One region of the Exiguobacterium sp. JMULE1 genome, then DNA from elsewhere that is predicted to be linked to it. Evidence: riboswitches for the same ligand, from Rfam matches in the RefSeq annotation. Region 1 holds a riboswitch; each other region holds the start of a gene.
The links. A riboswitch is a leader RNA that binds a small molecule or an ion and turns the genes downstream of it on or off. The one in region 1 is predicted to bind lysine.
Positions count from the first base shown of each region.

Region 2: it holds a riboswitch for lysine, as region 1 does, so the genes downstream of both, EXW93_RS00890 (amino acid permease) here and EXW93_RS15810 (Na+/H+ antiporter NhaC family protein) in region 1, are expected to answer to the same signal.
Region 3: it holds a riboswitch for lysine, as region 1 does, so the genes downstream of both, EXW93_RS02380 (aspartate kinase) here and EXW93_RS15810 (Na+/H+ antiporter NhaC family protein) in region 1, are expected to answer to the same signal.

Region 1 is NZ_SGWC01000002.1:3,007,562-3,015,324, forward strand. It holds gene EXW93_RS15790 (ABC transporter ATP-binding protein) at 1-768, opposite strand, end outside; gene EXW93_RS15795 (SAM-dependent methyltransferase) at 781-1,440, opposite strand; gene EXW93_RS15800 (heme oxygenase) at 1,530-1,850, shown strand; gene EXW93_RS15805 (uracil-DNA glycosylase family protein) at 1,975-2,712, shown strand; lysine riboswitch at 2,805-2,983, shown strand; gene EXW93_RS15810 (Na+/H+ antiporter NhaC family protein) at 3,094-4,677, shown strand; gene htpG (molecular chaperone HtpG) at 4,953-6,815, opposite strand; gene EXW93_RS15820 (PDZ domain-containing protein) at 6,898-7,763, opposite strand, start outside.
Region 2 is NZ_SGWC01000002.1:111,732-119,494, forward strand. It holds gene EXW93_RS00880 (diguanylate cyclase) at 1-937, opposite strand, end outside; gene EXW93_RS00885 (MarR family winged helix-turn-helix transcriptional regulator) at 1,075-1,530, opposite strand; lysine riboswitch at 1,696-1,884, shown strand; gene EXW93_RS00890 (amino acid permease) at 2,017-3,498, shown strand; gene EXW93_RS00895 (hypothetical protein) at 3,579-3,761, shown strand; gene msrA (peptide-methionine (S)-S-oxide reductase MsrA) at 3,831-4,778, shown strand; gene EXW93_RS00905 (DUF2252 domain-containing protein) at 4,847-6,142, shown strand; gene bcaP (branched-chain amino acid transporter BcaP) at 6,368-7,763, shown strand, end outside.
Region 3 is NZ_SGWC01000002.1:422,069-429,831, forward strand. It holds gene EXW93_RS02360 (alanyl-tRNA editing protein) at 1-650, shown strand, start outside; gene EXW93_RS02365 (GNAT family N-acetyltransferase) at 647-1,075, shown strand; gene EXW93_RS02370 (argininosuccinate synthase) at 1,194-2,399, shown strand; gene argH (argininosuccinate lyase) at 2,396-3,766, shown strand; lysine riboswitch at 3,837-4,014, shown strand; gene EXW93_RS02380 (aspartate kinase) at 4,127-5,326, shown strand; gene EXW93_RS02385 (aspartate-semialdehyde dehydrogenase) at 5,340-6,332, shown strand; gene dapA (4-hydroxy-tetrahydrodipicolinate synthase) at 6,350-7,231, shown strand; gene dapB (4-hydroxy-tetrahydrodipicolinate reductase) at 7,228-7,763, shown strand, end outside.

The DNA of each region.
Region 1 (7,763 bases):
GCTCAGCGTCTCGTCCGTTTGAAAACTGACTTCCAGCCGCTTCGGTTCAACACCGACTTGCATCGCGAACTGTGCCGCCTCCACCTCTGTTCGGAAGACGATCGTGTACGTCTTTCGACTCGATCGAACCAACTCATGAATATCCGATTCGACGATGATGCGCCCTGCTTTGATTAAAGCCGCTCGATCGCACGATTTTTCCATCTCCGGAAAGTGATGTGAACTCATCAGAATCGCTTTTCCAGCATGCTTCTCCTGTTCGATCCACTCTAAAAAACGCTCTTGCATCAAAGGATCGAGTCCACTGGTCGGCTCATCAAGTAGATAGACGGGTGCATCCTTCATGAAGCAACCGACAAGTGCCAGTTTTTGTTTCATTCCCTTTGACATCTTGCGGATTTTCGTCTTCGTCTCAAAAGGAAATCGTTTCAACAACAGTTGTCGTCGTGCCGGATCGCTACCGTGTAGTCGTTGCATCAAATCCAGCATGTCTGCTCCCGTCATGTCTCCAGGTAAACTAATCTCCCCCGGCAAATAACCGACCAATTTCTTCACTTCTTTACTTTGCTTCCAGCAATCAAAACCGCCGATCGTCGCCTTTCCACCGTCCGCAGCCAGTAGTCCCATCAGATGTCGGAGTGTCGTTGATTTTCCAGATCCGTTTGGTCCGATGAAACCGAATATCGTCCCCGGATCAACTGTAAAACTGACATCGAATATTCCACGCCCCGGTGCAAACTCTTTCGTGACATGCTCTAAACGGATCATCATCCGACCTCCTTATCTTTTATTTCTTTCCTCACTGTATTCATACCCGTTTTGAAGCAGTTTGTTCGGATCAAAGCGATAGATGACGAACCGCTCGTCATGATTTTTTTCATAGAGGTCTCGTAATCGAATCTCATCGACTTGCTCGAATACGGTATGACGCTCCAGGTACTCCCGGTATTCATCGGTCGGGTAATACAAGATGAGATCAACCGAACGCGGGGAACGTTCGACCGAACTTAAAATGTGATCAATCACTTTCATGAAAATTTGTGAAGAGAATGGATTGAAGAAATAAAACTTATTCGTCTCATCCGGAATGGCATACTGCTCGGCATACGTCTGTTCAAATCGCAAACTTCCGGAACGCCGCTTCCGTCGACTTTGGTAGTTCGCCATATTCCGGAGTGCGTCCTCGTAAAATTGTCCGTTCATCTCGATTCCGATGACGGAACAATCGAATCGGTCGTGTAAGTAAAAGTTCAAACGCCCTTTCCCACACCCGAAATCAATGACCGTGTCCTGTTTTTGAAACAAATACGTTTCGCATAATTCGTCTAGTGCCGCATAAGGCGTTGGTTCATATCGATTGTAGTGACTAAACACACCATAGAGGTGTTGCATCTCAATGGTCTCGATTCGTAATCGTTGATCGTATTCCTGTTCATTCATTGTCGTTTGTTCCTTCTTTCCGGCATTCTTGCCTTCATCGTACTATACTGAAGAAGTACGTTACTCGTTTTTTGAAAGGGGATTTTATGATGATCGTCGTTACGAACCGGATTAAAGTCAAAAAAGGGATGGCTGCAGCTCTCGCTCCTCGTTTTACGCGTCCAAGTGGACTTGATACGATGGACGGATTCATCCGCGTCGAGGTCTTATTGACGCAAAACATCGAAGAACATGATGAAATGAACGTCAACATGTATTGGGAAGACATGAAGAGTTTTCAAGCATGGCGGGAGAGTGACGATTTCAAAGCGTCACATAGTCGACCTGCGAGTAGTGAGGCAGGAGAATCGCCAATGCTCGGCAGCGAGATTCTGACATATGAAGTTGCTTCGGTCAAAGAACGCGCATGATGCACGAAAAGGACTCGTCTCGAGTCCTTTTTTATATACCTATACACAAATAGTGAAAGGGTGTAATTGTCTCAAATGGTATTATTTGTTATTATAGTGCCAATACAGAGAGAGAGGGTTCTTCATGAATTCATTAACTATATTTGAACAAGCCATTCGTAGCTTACCTGATGATCGTACGTTACGACGTGATGAATTATGGACGGACGATTTTTTATTGCAACAGGAGAACGAGCTGACCGTCTATTACTCTCCGATTGGCGAATATGTCAATACTGAAGCAAAAGTCGTCATCATCGGGATCACACCAGGTTTTGAACAGATGCGAATCGCTTTCGAAGAAGCAACGGATGCCCTCCATCATGGGGCTTCACTAGAAGGGACGGCACGCATCGTCAAATATACAGCAAGCTTTGCTGGAACGATGCGACGTAATCTCGTCCAGATGCTTGATACACTCGAGCTTCCAGCATTACTCGGAATTGAGACGGCTACTAGCTTATTCCATCAACATCAGAAATTATTGCATCCAACATCACTGTTAAAGCAACCCGTCTTTTATCGCGAAAAGAATTACTCGGGTCATCAACCGAAAATTAGTCGTAGTCCTTTATTGAGGCACTACGCGGAAGAACACTTCGTCGCTGAGATCAATCAGTTACAAAAACCAGCGTTATTAATTCCACTCGGTCGGGTCGTCGAGACGCAAGTCCGTGGATTGATTCAGGATGGACGAATCGAACAACATCAGCTTCTTTCCAACTTCCCCCATCCATCTGGCGCGAACGGTCATCGAAAAAAACAATTCGAAGAAAACCAAGCCTATTTGATGAAACAGCTCATTCAACATTTTGCCGAATGAGCAACTTTGTCTTAAATTATCAGAATATATGGTTGAATCTTTTTTGAAATACGTGATAAAGTGTCCATAAGAACAGAATATGACTATTCTATCGATGAGGTAGAGGCGCGATTTCAATCAGTACTTGGTCCGAGGATGACAACGAAGACGACTACAGGAAAGGTGACATCGCCGAAATGACAGTATGCGTCGAGCATACCGTCGTTGGTCGATTCGGGAAATACCCGATCGATTGCCATACATAACAGTTGTATGGAGCGCTCCAATTCGGCTAAGAAAGACGCATCCAGCGAGGGTGTCGGCTTTGTTGCCGGTGCCCTTGCTTTTTTTGTGCCGCGGGGTCTCATCTTTAAGCCATTTTTAAAGAGGAGGATATTTTTCATGGTCAACTATTCAGATTCCATTATTGCCCTTGTACCTGCTTTACTAGCTATCTTATTAGCCATCTTTACCCGAAAGGTCGTTCTTTCGTTAGGTGTCGGCATTCTCGTCGGTGCCCTGTTACTTCACCGTTTTAACCCGATCGATACGGTAACCTATCTCGGCAAGAATATCTTTAGCCTCTTTTGGGCGGATGGTGCCTTGAACGAGTGGAACGTTTTATTACTTGTTTTCTTGTTATTGCTCGGTGTCCTTTCCACATTAATTCAAACATCTGGTGGCGCTCGCGCCTTCGGTGAATGGGCTTCTACACACGTCAAGACAGCGCGTGGTGCACGCTTAGTCGCCTTCGGTCTCGGTATCTTGATTTTCATCGATGATTACTTCAACAGTCTCGCTGTCGGCAATGTCAGTCGTCCGCTAACGGATCGCCGTGGTGTCTCACGTGCGAAGCTTGCCTATTTGATTGACTCAACAGCTGCGCCTGTTTGTGTCATCAGTCCGCTTTCGAGTTGGGGCGCATTCATCATTTCCATCATCGCCGGTATCTTAACGACGCACTCGATTACGGATTACTCAGCGTTTAGTGCTTTCATGATGATCGTTCCAATGAACTTCTATGCGATTTTCGCGTTACTTTTAACACTTTACATCGCTTACTCTGGCGTCTCTGTCGGACCGATGAAACAGCATGAACGCCGCGCTGCGAATGGTGAACTTTTTGATGCGTCAAAAGGAACACCGATGGGGATGGCAAAAGAGGTCAACGAACATACGAACGGAAAAGTCCGGGATCTCGTCGTTCCGATCGTCGTTCTCGTCATTGCTACGATCAGTGCGTTACTCGGGACAGGTGCTCAGGCACTTGCAGCCGACAACCGTCCGTTTACTTTAATTGGAGCATTTGAGGCAACAGACGTCACACGCTCACTTGTCGCAGGTGTCGTCATCAGTTTAATCGTCGCTTTCTTGATGCTGATCGGACGAAAAATTCCGGGTCGCGATTACCGTGCAAGCATCGTCGCTGGTATGCGTTCGATGTGGCCAGCAGTCGTGATTCTATTATTTGCTTGGACGATCATCGCTGTTATTGGTGATATGAAAACAGGCGATTATCTCGCAAGCTTCATCAGCAACTCGATTTCTGCTTCGTACTTGCCGTTCTTATTATTCTTGATTGCCGGCTTGATGGCATTCTCGACAGGAACAAGTTGGGGCACATTCGGGATCATGTTGCCAATCGGTGCGGATCTCGTCATGGCTGTCGATGCCTCACTCTTATTACCGACGCTTGCTGCTGTTCTTGCTGGATCTGTCTTCGGTGACCATTGTTCACCGATTTCCGATACGACGATCCTCAGTTCGACAGGGGCTGGATCCCATCATATCGATCACGTTACGACACAGTTACCGTATGCGCTAGTCGGTGCCGTCACTGCGGCAGTAGGTTATTTAGTCATCGGTTTCACGGAGTCTTCGGTCTTCGGTTTCATCGGAGCTCTTGTCACATTCGTACTCTTCGTCGTCGTCTTGAACGTTCTCTCGAAAAAAGGCGAAACTGCTTCGGATTTACAAACGGATTGATGAAATGAAAAAGGGACTGACTCAAAAAAGAATGACGCGTCTTTTCACGCCCTTTCCTCAGGCGAGACACAAGCCTGTTTTCCTGCTTAAATGAAGCAGGAAAACGGATCTCATTCGTCTCTGACAGCGCATAAATGCGCTTTTCCTGTAGGAGTGGCGTGTGACGCGCCATTCTTTTTGTTACGAGATAAGGGTGGCAGATCATCATTCTGCCACCCTTATCTTTGTAGAGACCAACTTTGAGTCAGCCCCTTTTTTCGACTTCATGTCATGTCTTATACCATAAGTTCACACACATCATTCGCGAACGCTACCGGATCCTCGAGTGGAAGCCCTTCGACAAGTAATGCTTGTTGATACATCAGTTTGGTATAGCGCTCGAATTTCGAACGATCGTTTTGATACGCTGCTTCAAGAGATTGGAACACCGCGTGTGACGGATTCAATTCAAGAATCTTGACCGCTTCTACCCCTTCGTTATTCGGCATCGCCTTCAAGATTTTCTCCATCTCGATCGAGACGGCGCCGTCCGTCGCAAAACAGACGGGATGCGATTTTAGACGCGTTGATGCTTTGACTTCCTTGACTTGTCCACTTAACACTTCCTGCATTGCTTGGAACATCTCCGCTTGTGCGTCCGTCGTCTCTGCCGCTTCTGCTTCAATCCCTAGATCGCTACTCGTGACTGACTTGAACGTCTTCTCGTTATATGTCACGAGCATCTGGATCGCGAACTCATCGATCTCTTCGGTGAAGTACAAGATGTCGTACCCTTTATCACGCACAAGTTCGGATTGTGGTAACTTGTCTAAACGATTCGTACTCTCACCAGCGGCGTAGTAAATATGTGCTTGATCTTCCGGCATCGCTGCGACGTATTCCGCAAGCGTGATCAACTTCTTCTCCTTCGCTGAGTAGAAGAGGATGAGGTCCTGCACCTGTTCTTTATGCATGCCGTAATCATTGTACATACCGAACTTCAGCTGACGTCCGAACGCTTGATAGAACGTTTCGTACTTCGTGCGATCCTCGCGCAGAAGTGCTTCGAGTTGTGTCTTGATCTTACTTTGGATGTTTTTCGCGATCAATTTCAATTGACGATCGTGCTGCAGTAACTCACGCGAGATGTTGAGCGATAAGTCTTCCGAATCGACCATCCCTTTGACGAAACTGAAGTGATCCGGCAACAAGTCGCTGCATTTTTCCATGATCAAGACACCATTGGCATAGAGTTCAAGACCCTTTTCAAATTCCTTCGAATAATAATCGTACGGTGCTTGCTCCGGAATGAATAAGATCGATTGATAACGAACAACGCCGTCGACACTGATATGAATATGTTTCGCCGGTGTGTCGAAACCATACCGCTTCTCTTGGTAGAAGTTCGTATAGTCTTCGTCTGTCAATTCCCGTTTATTCTTCCGCCAGATCGGCACCATGCTGTTGATCGTCTTGACGACTTCGACCTCTTCCGTCTCGTCACTGCCTTCGATCGGCTGACGTTCGAGTTCCTTCATCTCGATCGGATAACGGATGAAATCCGAGTATTTTTTGATGATGCTACGCAGACGATATGTCTCGAGGTATTCATCATACGATTCTTCTTCCTCGTTCGCCTTGATGTGGAGTGTAATCTCCGTTCCGACGGTTTCCTTGTCGACTTCCTCGATCGTATAACCTTCGACACCACGCGATTCCCATTTATAAGCGACCGCACCGCCGAATGGTTTCGTAACAACAGTGACGACGTCTGCGACCATAAATGCAGAATAGAATCCGACACCGAATTGACCGATGATATCATGACCATCTTGTGCTTCGTTTTCTGCTTTGAAGGCAAGCGATCCACTCTTCGCGATCGTACCGAGATTTTCTTCTAGTTCTTCCTTCGTCATTCCGATTCCCGTATCACGAATGATGAGTTGACGCGCTTCTTTATTTGGTTCGATCGTAATTTTGTAGTGTTCCTTTTCGAACGAAATCGTCTCGTCCGTCAATGCTTTGTAGTACATCTTATCCATGGCGTCACTTGCATTCGAGATCAATTCGCGCAGGAAAATCTCCTTATGCGTATAGATGGAATGAATCATCATCTCCAGCAATCGTTTTGATTCCGCCTTAAATTGTTTCGTTTCCATGCTCATTCTGCCTCCCTTTTTTAGCACTCAATCATACAGAGTGCTAATTCATCTCCTATTATTAGGGAGTTCGAAATATCTGTCAATCACCTTTTTCACTGTATGTCACGACTTTTTCACGGACGATTTTTCCGATTTGACGTAAGTGTTCTGCTGACCCATAGGTGCCATGGCTGACACCGTTTTCATCCTTTCGATTACCGAGACCGATGAACTGCTCACTCGGTTTGAAGTGGAGTCCGACGACGGATACCTGAAATCGTGACGAGAAGCCGATTTGAAAAATCGCGTCCGGATAATCCGTTGGTCGATAGGTCGTCCAAGCGATGTCTGGTTCGAGCTTCGCAAATCGTTCCGTGTGTTCCTTACCGAGCAGGATGATTCCTTTTATCGAGAACAGTTCAAGCAGGCGTAACAAAAATGTCTGACCGAACGGACTATCTTCCAACACGCTGCGTTCTTTGATCGCTCCCATGTAGTGGTGTGTCGGAAACGGGAAAAAATCCAGATGAATGACCGGATCAAACGTCGTCTCGTAAAACGACGCACCGAGTCCGTTCAAGAATCCTTCGAGCTTACCGCCACCTGGTCGACCGAACCAGGTTCGGTACACATTTGGTTGTTTGAAGTAACGATTGAAGCGTCGGATCGATTCCGTCAATGTCTCTTCTTGTAAATACGCATTCCACGTCATGGATTGTGGACGTATGAAAAGTGGACCGTGCTCGTCAAATCGTAATGCACCTGTTCGGTCTAAAAACTGCGATCGGGATGGGTTCGTCGCGATCGTCACCCAACTGCTACGCGTCGCATCACCAAACCAGAGGACAGGTGTCGTTTGGTCGATCAATTCACTTGCAAATGCACTCTTCTCGAGTGTCATTTGGTACTGGACGGCTTCGTGTAATAATTTTTTGGCAAGTTGCCATTGATCGGATGTCAGCGTTC
Region 2 (7,763 bases), 2.9 Mb from region 1:
GCAGATCAGGTACATCTGCTGTCGGGAACAGGTTACGTGCGACCGTCAGCCGAGCTAGTTCTGCTATTTTTTGCGCTTCTTTCGCTGAAGTACTTGGTAAGATGATTAAAAATTCTTCACCACCGTACCGTCCGACGAGGTCGTCTGGACGCGTTAAGGAAGCGAGAGTCATGCCGAGTTGGCGTAACACATCATCGCCCGCATCATGACCATATGTATCATTGACATGCTTGAAGAAATCGATATCGATGAGTACAAGCGAATAGCCTTGGTCGGTCGAACCGACAAGCGAAAGCGAGTCATCCAGACGACGACGATTGGCGAGCCCTGTCAAAGCATCCGTCATGGCGAGTTTCTGCTGATACTGGATGTTTTCGAAGTGACGGCGTAATTCCGTCAGTAATCGATAAGCGACAAAGCCAGCTAATAAATTAAAGAAGACGTACGCAATCGAGATTTTAAAGAATGTCGACCAGCTGTTCGTCAGGATGTAGATGGCGGGCAACGAATAGAGAATACCGACCAACACCATAAGCTGAAAATGACGCATCGAGACATGGATGAATCGACGAATGATCCCAATCGTCGTGATGAACAAGACGATGATCAGCGTCGATAAATAAAATCCTTCCATTTGATCAACTGGTGTTAAAAAGTAACGTGTCCCGATGATCATTGCACCAGCAACGATGGCGCTTGGGAAACCACCGATCAGCATGGCGATTGCGACAGGAACGATACGTAAATCAACACGGGCGACGTCGATTTGAATCCCGTTAAACATCAATAAAACCGCAATCAGACCAGAGACTGCTCCGAGTATAAGTCGAATGCTCCATTTGGAGTTCAATGAAATACGCGGTTGATTCCGAAACGGTAAGAACAAGAGAGTAATCGTTGTGAACAGTAGACAAAAGTTAATGATGAATTGATTCATGATGGCCAACAAATCCTCCCAACTCCCCCAGCTAACAGATTTCCATATATATACTTCCAGTATACTCAAGTAGATAACGGTTAGACATAGAGAAATCTTTAGACAAAATAGAAAAAACGGTAGAAAATCTACCGTTTTTAAGAAGATGAAGTAAGAGTATCCTCATCCATCGTCTGTAAAATTTTATCAAAGACACGAATCATCGTTTCGAGCTCTTCTTCCGTCAATGTACCGAAGCGATCTTGTAAATAGTTTTTCCGAACGATTTCGAGATCTCGAAATGCACGTTCCCCGTCCTCCGTCAAAGCGAGGACGATCGAACGACGATCTTCCGTCGAACGTGTCCGTGTGACGTATCCTTGTTTATACAGCTTATCCGTTAAAGCAGTGACTTGACTCGTCGCGAGCTCAAATTGTTCCGCGAGAAGCGTCGGGCGCTGAGGCCCATTTTCAGAAAGGCTTCGTAAGATGAAAAATTCACTCCGGGTCGCCGTTCCTTCAAATAGCCGGTTAAGTTCACGTCGCAGGGTACGAAGAATGACACGCATTTGTTCTTCGAGTCGATAAGTTAGCAAATCACGTTCCTGTGGCATGCAAGCAGCATCCTTTCTCTCAGTGGACTTCTACCATTTAGTGTACTAAACATATCGGATTTTTACCATCTACTACCCCAGATTCGAAAAAGGCAATTGACAATTTCGTGGCGTTTTGTGTAATATGGCGTAGTAATAACTAACTTAATTCAGTTCTCACTCAACCAGTGGGATGGAGGTTGCAGTTCTTAAGAGTACGGTTACGGATGTCGTCAAGCGACAGATGAAGTGACCTGAAAGGAAGAATTGCCGAAATCAATCATCGCTTTGAAGATGATCGATTGGGATTAGATCGAATAGGTCTAATACTGTCACAAGTCGGGTATCACTTACTTGTGGAGAGCTATCTTTCACGACGGTAGAATGAGGCGCATCCATTTTATTATGTTGCGTTCTCATCTTCCATCTGGAAGATGAGGACGCTTTTTGTTTTTTTCATTCAAAAAGTGTCCTCTCAAAAAATCTAAACAGAGAGAAGCGAACGAAATGAACAATCTAGATGTAAAACAAACAACAGATTCGACAGCAGAAGGATTAAAACGTGGATTACAAGCCCGTCATATGTCGATGATCGCCATCGGTGGGGCAATCGGAACAGGACTCTTCATTGCGTCCGGTGCTTCCGTCGCAGCAGCAGGACCAGGTGGGGCGCTCCTATCGTATGCAATCGTTGGTCTGATGGTCTACTTCCTCATGACAAGTCTTGGTGAAATGGCGGCGTACATGCCTGTCGCCGGATCCTTCTCGACATATGGAACGAAATTCGTCGATCCATCATTCGGCTTTGCACTTGGCTGGAACTACTGGTACAACTGGGCAGTCACGATCGCAGTCGAGCTCGTCGCAGCACAAATCGTCATGACGTATTGGTTCCCGGACGTTCCTGGATTTTATTTCAGTGCTTTGTTCCTCTTACTCATGATTGGCTTGAACTACTTCTCCGTTAAAGGATTCGGAGAAGCGGAGTATTGGTTCGCGATGATTAAAGTCGTTACCGTCATCGTCTTCTTAGTCGTCGGTGTTGCGATGATTTTCGGTGTCTTTACATCGGAGCCACCGGTTGGCTTTAAAAACTTTGCTCTTGGCGATGCGCCGTTCGTCGGTGGTATTCCTGCCGTCATCGGTATCATTCTCGTTGCCGGATTCAGTTTCCAAGGTACAGAACTGGTCGGGATTGCAGCGGGTGAATCGGAAGATCCGAAAAAGAATGTTCCAAAAGCAGTCAAACAAGTCTTCTGGCGCATCTTGCTTTTCTACGTCTTCGCGATTTTTGTCATCGGAATGCTCATTCCGTATACAAGTCCGAACTTGGTTTCGAATGACATTACGGACGTAGCGGTGAGTCCGTTTACGCTCGTCTTTGAAAAAGCAGGTCTTGCGTTCTCAGCAGCACTCATGAACGCCGTCATCTTGACGTCTGTTCTATCTGCCGGAAACTCAGGTATGTATGCTTCGACACGGATGCTGTACACACTGGCGCGTCAAGGGGATGCACCGAAGTTATTCGCAAAAGTATCGAAAAACGGTGTACCGCGTAACGCTTTGCTCGCAACAGGAGCAGTCGGTGCCCTCTGTTTCTTGACGTCGATGTTTGGTGGACAAGTCTACTTGTGGTTACTCAATGCTTCCGGGATGACAGGATTCATCGCATGGCTCGGGATTGCGATCAGTCACTATCGTTTCCGTAAAGGATTCGTTGCACAAGGTCACTCGTTGAAAGACTTACCATATGTTGCACCAGCGTTCCCGTTCGGTCCGCTGTTCGCATTCGGTCTTTGTTTCCTCGTCATCGTCGGTCAAAACTATGCCGCATTCCTCGCTGATCAAATTGATTGGGTCGGAATTGCCGCAACGTATGTTGGTATTCCATTATTCCTTGCTTTCTGGTTAGGACATAAATTCAAAAACCGGACGTCAATCGTTCGTTATGACGAGATGGACTTCCCAGAACATCCACGTCAATCATAATCAGTGAGCCACCTTCAAATGAAGGTGGCTTTTTAGATGTCGCTTCAAGTAAGATGAAAGAAAAACAGGAGGCGATCTTCGTGAATTACTGGTACCACTTTAAGCGTGCCTTCTTACCGATCGCATTATTGCTTGTGACGCTAGCCTTATACCAAATGATTTATCGTTTGAATAACATCTGGTATTCGCTTGGAGGACTTCTCCTTGTCTTTGCGGCGATTTACTTCGTCATGCGTCGTCTAAAAGCGAACCCAGAGGATTGAATGAGCAGGAAAGTCGAGTCCATTCTCTGAACGCGGTAAAATAGACACATACAGAGGAGGGGAAGATAGATGGCAAAAGCAATATTTGCAGGTGGTTGTTTCTGGTGCATGGTCAAGCCATTCCATAAATATGATGGGGTAGAGCAGGTCATTTCAGGATATACCGGTGGTCATACAGAGAACCCGACTTATAAAGAGGTCTGTTCGGAAACGACAGGTCACTTGGAGGCGGTTGAAGTCACGTACGATCCGTCCGTCATTACGTACGAAGAATTACTCGAGATCTTCTGGCGTCAAATCGATCCGACAGATGGTGGAGGTCAATTCAATGACCGTGGTGAATCATACCAACCGGCTATCTTTTATGTCGATGAAGCACAGCGTGAAGCAGCTGAACGTTCGAAAGCAGCGCTTGACGCATCAGGACGCTTCTCGCGTCCAGTCGCGGTAGAGATTCGTCCAGAAAAGCCGTTTTGGCCAGCCGAAGAATATCACCAAGATTATTATAAAAAGAATCCGTTCCGTTATCAGATGTATAGTGTCGGCTCAGGTCGCGCGAAATTCATCAAAGAAGCGTGGAAGGACCACGGTAAGGAAAAAGAATTGAAAGAGCGTCTGACACCAATTCAGTATAAAGTCACACAAGAGAACGGGACAGAACCCGCTTTCCGTAACGAATACTGGGATGAAGAACGTCCAGGACTGTACGTCGATATCGTCGATGGTACACCACTCTTCACATCAAAAGATAAGTTCCAGTCAAACTGCGGTTGGCCGAGCTTCGCTAAACCCATCTCAGAAGACAAGATGGAAGTCGAACTCGATACGAGTCACGGGATGACGCGGACGGAAGTGCGTTCTGCGAATGCGGATAGTCACCTCGGTCATATCTTCGATGATGGTCCGACAGAACTTGGTGGTCTTCGCTATTGTATCAACTCAGCAGCATTACGATTTATTCCGCTTGAAGAGCTTGATTCGGCAGGATATGGGGAATATAAAAAACATTTCGAGTAACATGTAAGGAGCAGTCAAACGATTTCGTTTTGACTGCTCTTTTTTTCAAATGGAAGGGAGAGAATCGAATGTTTCGACCTGTATATGAAGAGATTCGACAAATGACGATTGCGAAGGTGCTTGATTTCTACGATCACGAAATCCGTCAGCTCGATGAGCAAGCACGTCAGGAAAAGTACGACAAGATGAGCTTGAGTCCGTTTCGCTTTTTCCGTGGGAGTTCGCATCTGTTTTATTATGACGTGACGCGAATCCCCCTTGGTTTTGATACACCTCTTGATAAACCGACGTGGATTCAGGGAGATCTTCATTTTGAGAATTTCGGTGTCCATGGCAATGCGAAGGGAGATATCATCTACGACGTCAATGACTTTGATGAAGGGTACTTAGGATCTTATCTATACGATTTGATTCGCATGGCGGTCTCCGTCCGGTTGTTCGCTGAAGAGGCAGGATACGATCCGACTCCTGCGATTCGAAATTATGTTCTGGAATACTTACACGATTTAAAAAAGTACGCTCTCGGAAAAGATCCGAGTGATGTCTGTTTTACGCGGGATAATACGAAAGGACCAATCAAGAAGTTGATCAAAAAAGCAGAAAAGAAACGTGAGGAATTAATGGGAGAGCGGACGGAACTGGTGGATGGCGTGAGACGTTTTTGTACATTACCGGATATGCAAGCGGTAGATGATCCGACGCGAATAGCGATTGAGTCTGCTTGGTCCTCCTATATCGAGACGATTGACGCAGAGGATCGTCGTGACGAAGCGTTCTATACAATCAAGGATATCGTCCGGAAACTAGACAGTGGAACGGCATCGATTGGTCTTGAACGCTATTACATCTTGATTGAGGGGGAGGGAGGGGAAGAAGATTTGATTCTAGAGATGAAACAAGCTCAAACTTCTGTCCCTTCGTTGTTCCTTCCCGTCTATCGTCCAGAAGCAGAAACAGTTCATCAAGGACGCCGGATCATCACATCTCAAAAAGCGATGCAGGCATATGAGGATCCATATCTTGGCTACCTGACGATTGGGAAAAAGGAATATTATGTACGTGAGCGCTCCCCATATAAGAAAAAACTAAAAGCAAAGCATATCAAAAGTCAGGAAGACCTTGAGAACGTGCTGTGTATTCAAGGTCAAATTACCGCGAAAATCCATGCGCGGGCGGATCAGGACGCCGGGATTAAAGAAAAAATTTTGACACATCATGCGGATGTTGAAATCATCCAAGCCATTGGTGTTTCGGACACCGCTTTTTTAGAGCAAATCGAGCGTTGGTCAGAAGCCTACGTGACACGAACAAAGCTGGATTACCAAGTGTTTTTAGAGTGGATGAAGACCCGAAAAATAATTTAAAAACCTAATAAACTGAGGCTTGTTAGATGGGTGTGTAACATGTGTTACATATCCATCTTTTTTGTACAGATTTTTTTGTTTAACGAATGAAAGCGTTCAACAAAATAGAAATAGGTATAATGACCTATATCAATTTATCAGAAAACTTCGTAAATTTTTGATTAAGTTCTTACGGACGACTCGCTCCGTAGGACAAATCAAAAGAGACATAGGGGGAAGTACATCATGAGCTTGACGCGGAAAAAAGATGTTTCCGCTATGATTGCTGCAAGTAAACGAAACAGTGGACTTGCTCGAAATCTTGGCGCGATGGATTTAACGTTTTTAGGAATTGGCGCCATCATCGGAACCGGAATCTTCGTTTTGACGGGAACAGGAGCATTGACTGCAGGACCAGGACTTATCGTATCATTCATTCTATCTGCCATCGCCTGTGGTCTAGCTGCTCTTGCTTACGCTGAATTCGCATCAACGATTCCGGTCAGTGGATCCGTCTATACGTACACGTATGCAACGATGGGAGAGATCTTCGCTTGGATCATCGGTTGGAACTTGATCCTCGAATATGGACTCGCCTCGAGTGCTGTTGCAGCCGGATGGTCTGGATACTTCCAGTCCTTGCTCGCAGGCTTCAATATTCATATACCGACGGCGCTCTCAGCGGCTCCTGGAGCAATCGAAGGAGCGAAGACATTCTTCAACCTTCCAGCGTTCTTAATCCTCTTTGCCATTACGGCATTGTTGTCGATGGGGATCAAGGAAACAAAACGTGTCAACAACATCATGGTCGTCATCAAATTAGCAGTTGTTGTTCTCTTCATCGTCGTAGGGGTTGGCTACGTTGAACCTACGAACTGGGCACCATTTACGCCATTCGGTTGGGGAGGCGTCTTCTCGGGTGCCGCGATCGTCTTCTTCGCGTACATCGGTTTTGATGCTGTTACATCAGCAGCAGAAGAAGTCCGCGACCCACAAAAGAACTTACCACGCGGGATTATCGGTTCACTTGCTGTCTGTACGATTTTATACGTCATCGTTGCAGCCATCATGACAGGGATCGTACCTTACCAACAATTTGCTGGTGTCGATCATCCGGTCTCACTCGCCATCCAAATGGCGGGGCAAAACTGGGTTGCCGGATTCATCGATCTTGGTGCAATTCTCGGGATCACAACGGTCATTCTCGTCATGACTTACGGAATGGTGCGCCTTGCATTCGCCATCTCGCGTGACGGAATGTTCCCGAAAGTGTTCTCTGAAGTACATCCGAAGTACCAAACACCATTCAAGGCGACGTGGATGATTGGATTAGGTAGCTCACTCGTTGCTGGATTCGTTCCGCTCGATGTCATCGCAAACCTCGTCAACATGGGTACACTGGCAGCATTCGTCTTGATTTCTGTTGCTGTCTTGGTTCTTCGCAAGACACAGCCGGATCTCCCGCGTGCGTTCAAATGTCCTGGTATGCCATATGTGCCAATCGCAGCGATTGCTTCGTGTCTCTTCTTGATGTTCAATTTGAAACTCGAAACATGGATCGCGTTCGTGATCTGGCTCGCGATTGGTTTAGTACTCTACTTCGCCTTTGCGCGTAAGAGTTCGAACCTGCATCCCGGAAATA
Region 3 (7,763 bases), 2.6 Mb from region 1:
GAAAAACACCACAAGTCGAAGGACGAATTCGCGTCGTTCAAATCGGTACACTCGATTATAGTGCCTGTGGTGGAACGCATCTCGATTCGACGGCACAGCTCGAGTCGATTCTCTTTACTGGAGTCGAACGAATTCGTGGAAATATTCGTCTTTCTTATGTCGCAAAGGAACGGGCATATCAACTCCTACAGGCAGAACGACGAGCTTTACGGGAAGCAGCGCAAGCTTTATCAGTCAAACCCGTTCAAATGCTAGAAGCCGTCCAAGCGTTACAAGAAGAGCAGAAACGCTTAACGAAACAGGTCGAACACGCCCAGGAACAACTTGCGACGTTCACACTCGCTCATGCTTTAGAACAACAAGAAGGCATTCTTGTGTTCGAACATCTGGATGAAGAAATCAAAATATCCGAGCAACTTGCTAAAGCGATTCAAGAAGCGGGACGCGTCGGCGTCGTCTGGAATGCGACGACGAACAAGTTACTGATGAGTAGTCCAGGTGAACCCCATCTCGGGAAGTTCGCTAAAGCACATGTCAAAATATTTAATGGGCGAGGCGGAGGAAATGCGGTTCAGGCACAGGCACAATTTACGAATCGGGATGATGCGATGGCATATGTCGATCGATTACGGGAGGAATATCAGTCATGACAGTCATTCAAGTACGTACAGCAGAACAACATCAAGCCGTCCGGATGATCCGGGAGCGTGTCTTCGTCGAGGAACAAGGCGTACCACGCCATCTTGAATATGATACACATGATGAAACAGCAATTCATCTGCTTGTCCTCGATGAGCAGAGTCGACCGGTCGCAACGGGGCGTACCCGTCCATATGACGACCAACGGATGAAGGTAGAGCGTGTCGCGACGCTAGCGACAGCGCGAGGAAAAGGATACGGTGGCGAGTTGATGCAGGCGATGGAACGAGTCGCACGTCGCGAAGGGAAGCAATTGCTAACACTCGGCGCACAAGTCCAAGCGATCCCATTTTATCAAGGACTCGGTTATACGATCGTCTCCGATGAATTCGATGATGCGGGCATCCCACACCGGACGATGGAGAAAAAAATGTAAGTTATTTTGAAAGAAATCCTGCAAAAAGGGTTTCTTTTTTTTGTTTTCTATGTATATATATAATTCATAATGAATTTTTATACAGACAGATGAATTTAAAACTAGGAGGGAATTATACATGTCGAAACAAAAATTGATCTTAGCGTACTCTGGGGGACTTGATACATCGGTAGCCATCAAGTGGTTGAGCAAGGACTATGACGTCATTGCCTTATGCATGGATGTCGGAGAAGGAAAAGATTTATCCATCATTAAAGAAAAAGCACTCCTCGTCGGTGCGATCGAATCGATCGTCCTCGATGTTAAAGAAGAATTCGCACAAGACTTCGTTTTACCGGCACTTCAATATGGCGCGCATTACGAAAATGCCTATCCGTTGATTTCAGCGCTTTCGCGTCCGTTGATCGCAGAAAAGCTTGTCGAAGTCGCGCATCAGCACGGTGCGACGGCAGTCGCTCACGGATGTACCGGAAAAGGGAACGACCAAGTCCGGTTCGAAGTTTCAGTCGCAGCACTTGATCCATCACTCGAAGTCATCGCACCGGTCCGGGAATGGAAATGGTCACGGGAAGAAGAAATCGCCTATGCGAAAGAAAACAATGTGCCGATTCCGATCAACCTCGACAGCCCATACTCAATCGACATGAACCTTTGGGGACGGAGTAACGAATGTGGCGTCCTAGAAAACCCTTGGACAGAGCCACCGCAAGACGCTTATGCGTTGACAGTAGCGCCAGAAGACGCTCCGGATCAGGCAGAAGAAGTCATCATTGGCTTTGAAGCAGGTGTTCCGGTCTCGATCAACGGAACGACGTATCCACTGGCGAAACTGATCACGGAACTGAACATCATCGCTGGTGCACATGGGGTCGGACGGATTGACCACGTCGAGAACCGTCTCGTCGGTATCAAATCGCGGGAAGTCTATGAGTGCCCAGGCGCAACGGTGTTACTCAAAGCGCACGCTGCACTCGAGACGATTACATTGACGAAGGACGTCGCGCATTTCAAACCACTACTCAGCAAACAATACGCAGAAACGATCTATAACGGTCTCTTCCATGCACCATTGACGAAAGGCTTGAAAGCATTCTTGACAGCGACACAACAGGACGTCACAGGAGAAGTTCGCGTTAAACTGTTCAAAGGAAATGCAACTGTGACAGGTCGTCAGTCCGCTGTCTCGCTCTACGATGAGAAACTTGCGACGTACACGAAAGAAGACGCATTCGATCATGAAGCAGCAAAAGGCTTCATCAAATTACACGGACTTGCCGTTTCGACGCATGCGAGCGTACATCGTCAGGCGGGTGTCACGAAATGACCAAACTCTGGGGTGGACGTTTTACGGAAAGTGCTTCCGCTCAAGCGGAAGCCTTCGGAGCATCGATCACGTTCGATCAAAAATTAGCGAGCGTCGATTTAAAAGGCAGTCTCGCACACGCGCAGATGCTATTTGAACAAGGGATTCTTGCTCAAGACGAGTGGACACAAATCGAGCAAGGACTGAAGCAACTGGAAACGACGTTAGCAGACCATTCCTATACGTTAGCGGATGAGGACATTCATATGAACCTCGAGCGTTTATTGACAGAACAGATTGGTCCGGTTGCAGGAAAACTGCATACGGCACGGAGTCGAAATGACCAGGTCGCAACGGATTTACATCTATGGATGGAACAACATGTTGAGGCGTTGACGACAGCATTACGCGAGCTCCAGTCGGTCATCACGGAACAAGCGGAGCAACATATCGAGACGGTCATGCCAGGGTATACGCATTTGCAACGGGCACAACCGATCTCGCTTGCGCATCACTTGCTCGCTTATTTCTGGATGTTCGAACGTGATGTCGAACGGTTGACGGATAATCAAAAACGAATTCGGAAATCACCGCTCGGGGCAGGTGCGCTCGCGGGGACGACATTCCCGATCAATCGTTTCCGGTCTGCTGAGTTGCTCGGTTTTGAGTCGGTCTATCCAAACAGTCTTGATGCTGTCTCGGACCGTGATTTCGTCATCGAATACCTCGGGATCGCTTCGACCGTCATGATGCATCTCTCGCGCTTTTGTGAAGAAATCATCATCTGGGCGTCGCAAGAATTTAGCTTTATCGAGTTATCCGATGCCTTCTCAACAGGATCGAGCATGATGCCACAAAAGAAAAATCCTGATTTCGCTGAGTTGATTCGTGGAAAAACGGGGCGCGTCTACGGTAACCTGATGGGCTTCTTGACGACGATGAAGGCATTACCACTCGCTTACAATAAAGACATGCAAGAGGATAAGGAAGGGGTCTTCGATACAGCAGATACCGTTCTCCAATCCGTTCAAATCTTCACTGGAATGATTGAATCTGCGACGTTTAAGACCGAAGCGCTCAAGAAGGCGACAATGCAAGACTTCTCGAATGCAACGGAACTCGCCGACTACCTTGTGACGAAAGGCATACCATTCCGGGAAGCGCACGAAATCGTCGGCAAAGCCGTCCTTTACTGTGTGCAGAACGGTTGTTTCCTGAAGGATTTGAATCTCGAGACGTATCAAACCTTCCATCCGGATATCACGGAAGACGTCTATCCGCTCCTCGATCCGGTTCAAGCAGTGGCACGCCGGACAAGCTACGGCGGAACAGGGTTTGCTGCCGTGTCGGAGCAACTCGAACTCGCGAAACAGCATCTTGCGAATTGACGGATTTTGAAAAAAATCAGTCAAATGACTGGATTTAACAAAAGATGTCTGCTATAACTGTAACTAACAACCGACAGATAGAGGCGCGGATGACATGAGTAGTATCATTCTTGAAGGCAAGCATGCCGAATGATGTGAAAGGGGAAGTCCGCCGAAGTGAACGAGAAGATGCTTCTTCTCATTTGCTGGTACAACGGTTAAGATCCGTTGTACTGCCGAAACCGATGTTTCGGAGCGCTATCTTACGTAAAAGAACGAATGACTTTGTCTTCGTTTGTCCGATCGTGATAACGACGGGCCGTAGGAACGCTCCTACCGGCCCGTCGTTTTTTTCTGTATCGGGACAAAGGAGATAGGATTGTGACAACTGTACTTAAATTTGGTGGAAGCTCGGTTGCGACTGTCGAACAGATTCAGTCTATTGCGAATTATTTGAAGAGTCGCGCAGCCGAAGGTGAAAAACTTGTCGTCGTCGTTTCAGCGATGGGCAAGATGACAGATTCTTTGATTGCTCAGGCGCAAGCCATCACAGATCGCCCCGAGCGCCGAGAACTCGATCGTCTGCTTGCCATCGGAGAAGAACAGACGATTTCATTACTCAGCATCGCCCTCAACTCACTCGGCGTCAAAGCGTTATCGCAAACAGGCGCTCAAGCGGGAATCAGTACGATGGGATTGCATACGAAAAGTAAGATCAAACAGATTGATGGAAATCTATTACGACAAAAACTCGAAACATACGATGTCGTCATCGTCGCTGGATTCCAAGGTGTCAACGAACTCGGTGATGTCACGACGCTCGGACGTGGTGGATCGGATACAACGGCTGTTGCCCTTGCGGCAGTCCTTGATAAACGGTGTGAAATCTACACGGATGTCGACGGTGTCTATACGGCTGATCCACGAATCCATGCTGCTGCTCAACCGATTCCGCACATCTCATATGATGAGATGATGGAGATGAGCGCCCTCGGGTCGAAGGTCATGGAAATGCGGAGTGTCGAACTAGGAAAAAAATACGGCGTACACATCTTCGTCGGGAAAACACTTGAATCGAAAAGGGGAACATGGATCATGGAAGCGACGGAAACAATGGAACAAAAAGCGGTGACGAGTGTCAGTGTGACGAAGAACGTCTTGACGGTATCAATCAAACACGTACCGCAAACGAATGCAGCAGTAGCCGATATCTTCGAACTGTTATCCAATCGCCACGTCAACATCGACATGATCAGTCAAACGACGTTCGACAGTGACATTTTCTTATCGTTCTCATGTCCACTCGATGAGGAAGAGTTCCTCGATGAAGCATTGAAAGACATCATGGATCGCTTCACGACAGTCAAGGTCGATCGCCATAATCAACACGCAAAATTATCTGTCGTCGGAATCGGGATGCGGGATGCAACAGGTGTCGCTTCGAAGTTGTTCGCAATCTTCCGAGCAGAGAACATCCCGTTCTATCAAGTCACGACATCAGAAATCAGCATCTCGTACACGATTGCACAAGCAGACATTGAACGGACGGTTGCAGCGATTGCAAACGCGTTCGAGTTATAAGGAGGAAAACAGGATGTATCATGTAGCCGTCATTGGAGCAACCGGCGCCGTCGGTCAAAAAATGTTACAAGTCCTAGCAGAACTGGACTTCCCGGTCAGCCGCCTGTCCGCTTACGCTTCTGCTCGTTCAGCAGGGAACACGGTACAGTTCAAGGGAGAAGATATTACGATCCAAGCGCTGACGCCAAATATCACAGAAGACGGGATCGATGTCGCGTTGTTCGCAGCAGGCGGAACGATCAGTGAGCAATATGCCCCGTTACTAGCTGAAAACGGAACACTCGTCGTTGATAATTCAAGTGCTTTCCGGATGCAGGAGACGATTCCGCTCGTCGTGCCAGAAGTCAATCCGCAAGCGATTCAAGCGACGGACCGCTTGATCGCAAATCCGAACTGTTCGACCATTCAATCCGTCGTCGCTTTAGCACCGCTCCAGTCACTGGGATTCGAACGGATCAACTATACGACGTATCAGGCCGTATCTGGTTCTGGTCAAAAAGGAATCGAGGATCTGGCACGTGGAGCACGCGGAGAAGAGCCCGTCAATTATCCGCATCCGATTCACGATAACATCTTGCCGCATATCGATGTATTCCTTGAGAACGGCTATACGAAAGAAGAGCAGAAGATGATTGATGAAACACGGAAAATCTTCAATCTTCCAGCATTACCTGTCAGTGCTACATGTGTCCGGGTTCCAGTCACGAATTCTCACTCGGTTGCAATCAACGTCACGTTTACACAACCGACGACGGTTGCAGCGATCCGTGAAGCACTTGAAAACGCACCGGGCGTCGTCCTCATCGATGATGTCGCGAATACGCGTTATCCGATGCCACTTGACGCGAGTGGGACGGACGATGTCTATGTCGGACGAATTCGACAAGATGATAGTCTCGCGAATACGTTCCATCTCTGGTGTGTAGCCGACAACATTCGAAAAGGTGCCGCCTCGAATGCCGTACAAGTCGCACGCCAAGCCATCGAACAGTCGATTCATTCATAAAAAAGGAGGAGTTCTTCATGTTCAAAGGAGCAGGTACAGCGCTCGTCACACCATTTAATGAAGCAGGCGAGTTGGATCTACACGTATTCGAACGCTTGATCGAGCAACAACTCGCAGCAGGAATTCAGGCGCTTGTCGTCGGAGGAACGACAGGAGAAGGATCGACACTGACGAACACGGAATTCGAACAACTACTGACGACTGCCGTTCAAATCACGGCAGGACGAGTACCAGTCATTGCCGGAACGGGTTCGAACAACACGGCAGCAACAATCGAGAAGACGTTACTCGCAGAGCGCCTCGGTGCGGACGCAGCGATGCTCGTCACACCGTACTACAATAAAACATCGCAAGCGGGTCTCGTCGCACATTTCACGGCGGTCGCTGATGCAACCGAATTACCAATCATGCTGTACAACGTTCCGTCGCGGACAGGAGTTGCGATCGCAGTCGAAACAGCAGTGACGTTAGCACGTCATCCACGAATCCAAGCCTTTAAGGAAGCGAGTGGAGATGTCAGCTTCATGGGTGAACTGATGGCGGCGATTCCTGAAGACTTCGCGGTCTTCTGTGGAAATGATGATCAAATCCTGCCGTACATGGCATGGGGCGCACAAGGCGTCATCTCAGTTCTTTCGAACCCGTACCCAGCAGAGACACAAGCACTTGCTGAGGCGTTACTAGCGCAAGATCTCGTCACGGCACGCCGGATTCAGGCAGACTTGTTACCGGTCATCGGTGCCTTGTTCAGTGATGTCAATCCGATTCCAGTTAAAGCATCGCTTGAAGAACTCGGCTTTGCTGTCGGTGCGCCACGCTTGCCGCTCGTCCGTCAATCGGAAGCGGGGCACGCCCACTTACTCGAAACTATGCGGGCTTACAAAGGGGTGGTTCGATGAAACTCGCGTTACACGGTTATGGGGCGACAGGACAATACGTCGTCGAACTCGCACCACAAAGTGTCGTAGCGATCGTTGACCGGACGAAGTCATCCGATACGATCGCTTCATATGCCGAGCTAACGGAGATGTCAGAAACGGTCGATGCGATCATCGACTTCTCGCATCCGAGTTTGCTACCGGATCTGCTCGCATATGGACTGGCGACAAAAACACCACTTGTCATCGCGACGACTGGTTTTTCGGAGGCGGAACTGGCATCGATCAAGGACGCCGCAAAAGAAATTCCAATTTTCCAGTCGTACAATATGTCGTACGGCATCGCGATGGTGCAGCAACTGCTGAAGACACTTGTGCCACTAGCAGGAGCGTATGACATCGAATTGCTCGAGAAACATCATAACCAAAAAGTCGATGCGCCAAGCGGAACGGCTGAGTTGTTATTGCAAACGATTCAGACGGCACGTGACGTCACACCGGTATATGACCGGTCACAGACGCGGCAAAAGCGAGAGACGAACGAGATCGGGAT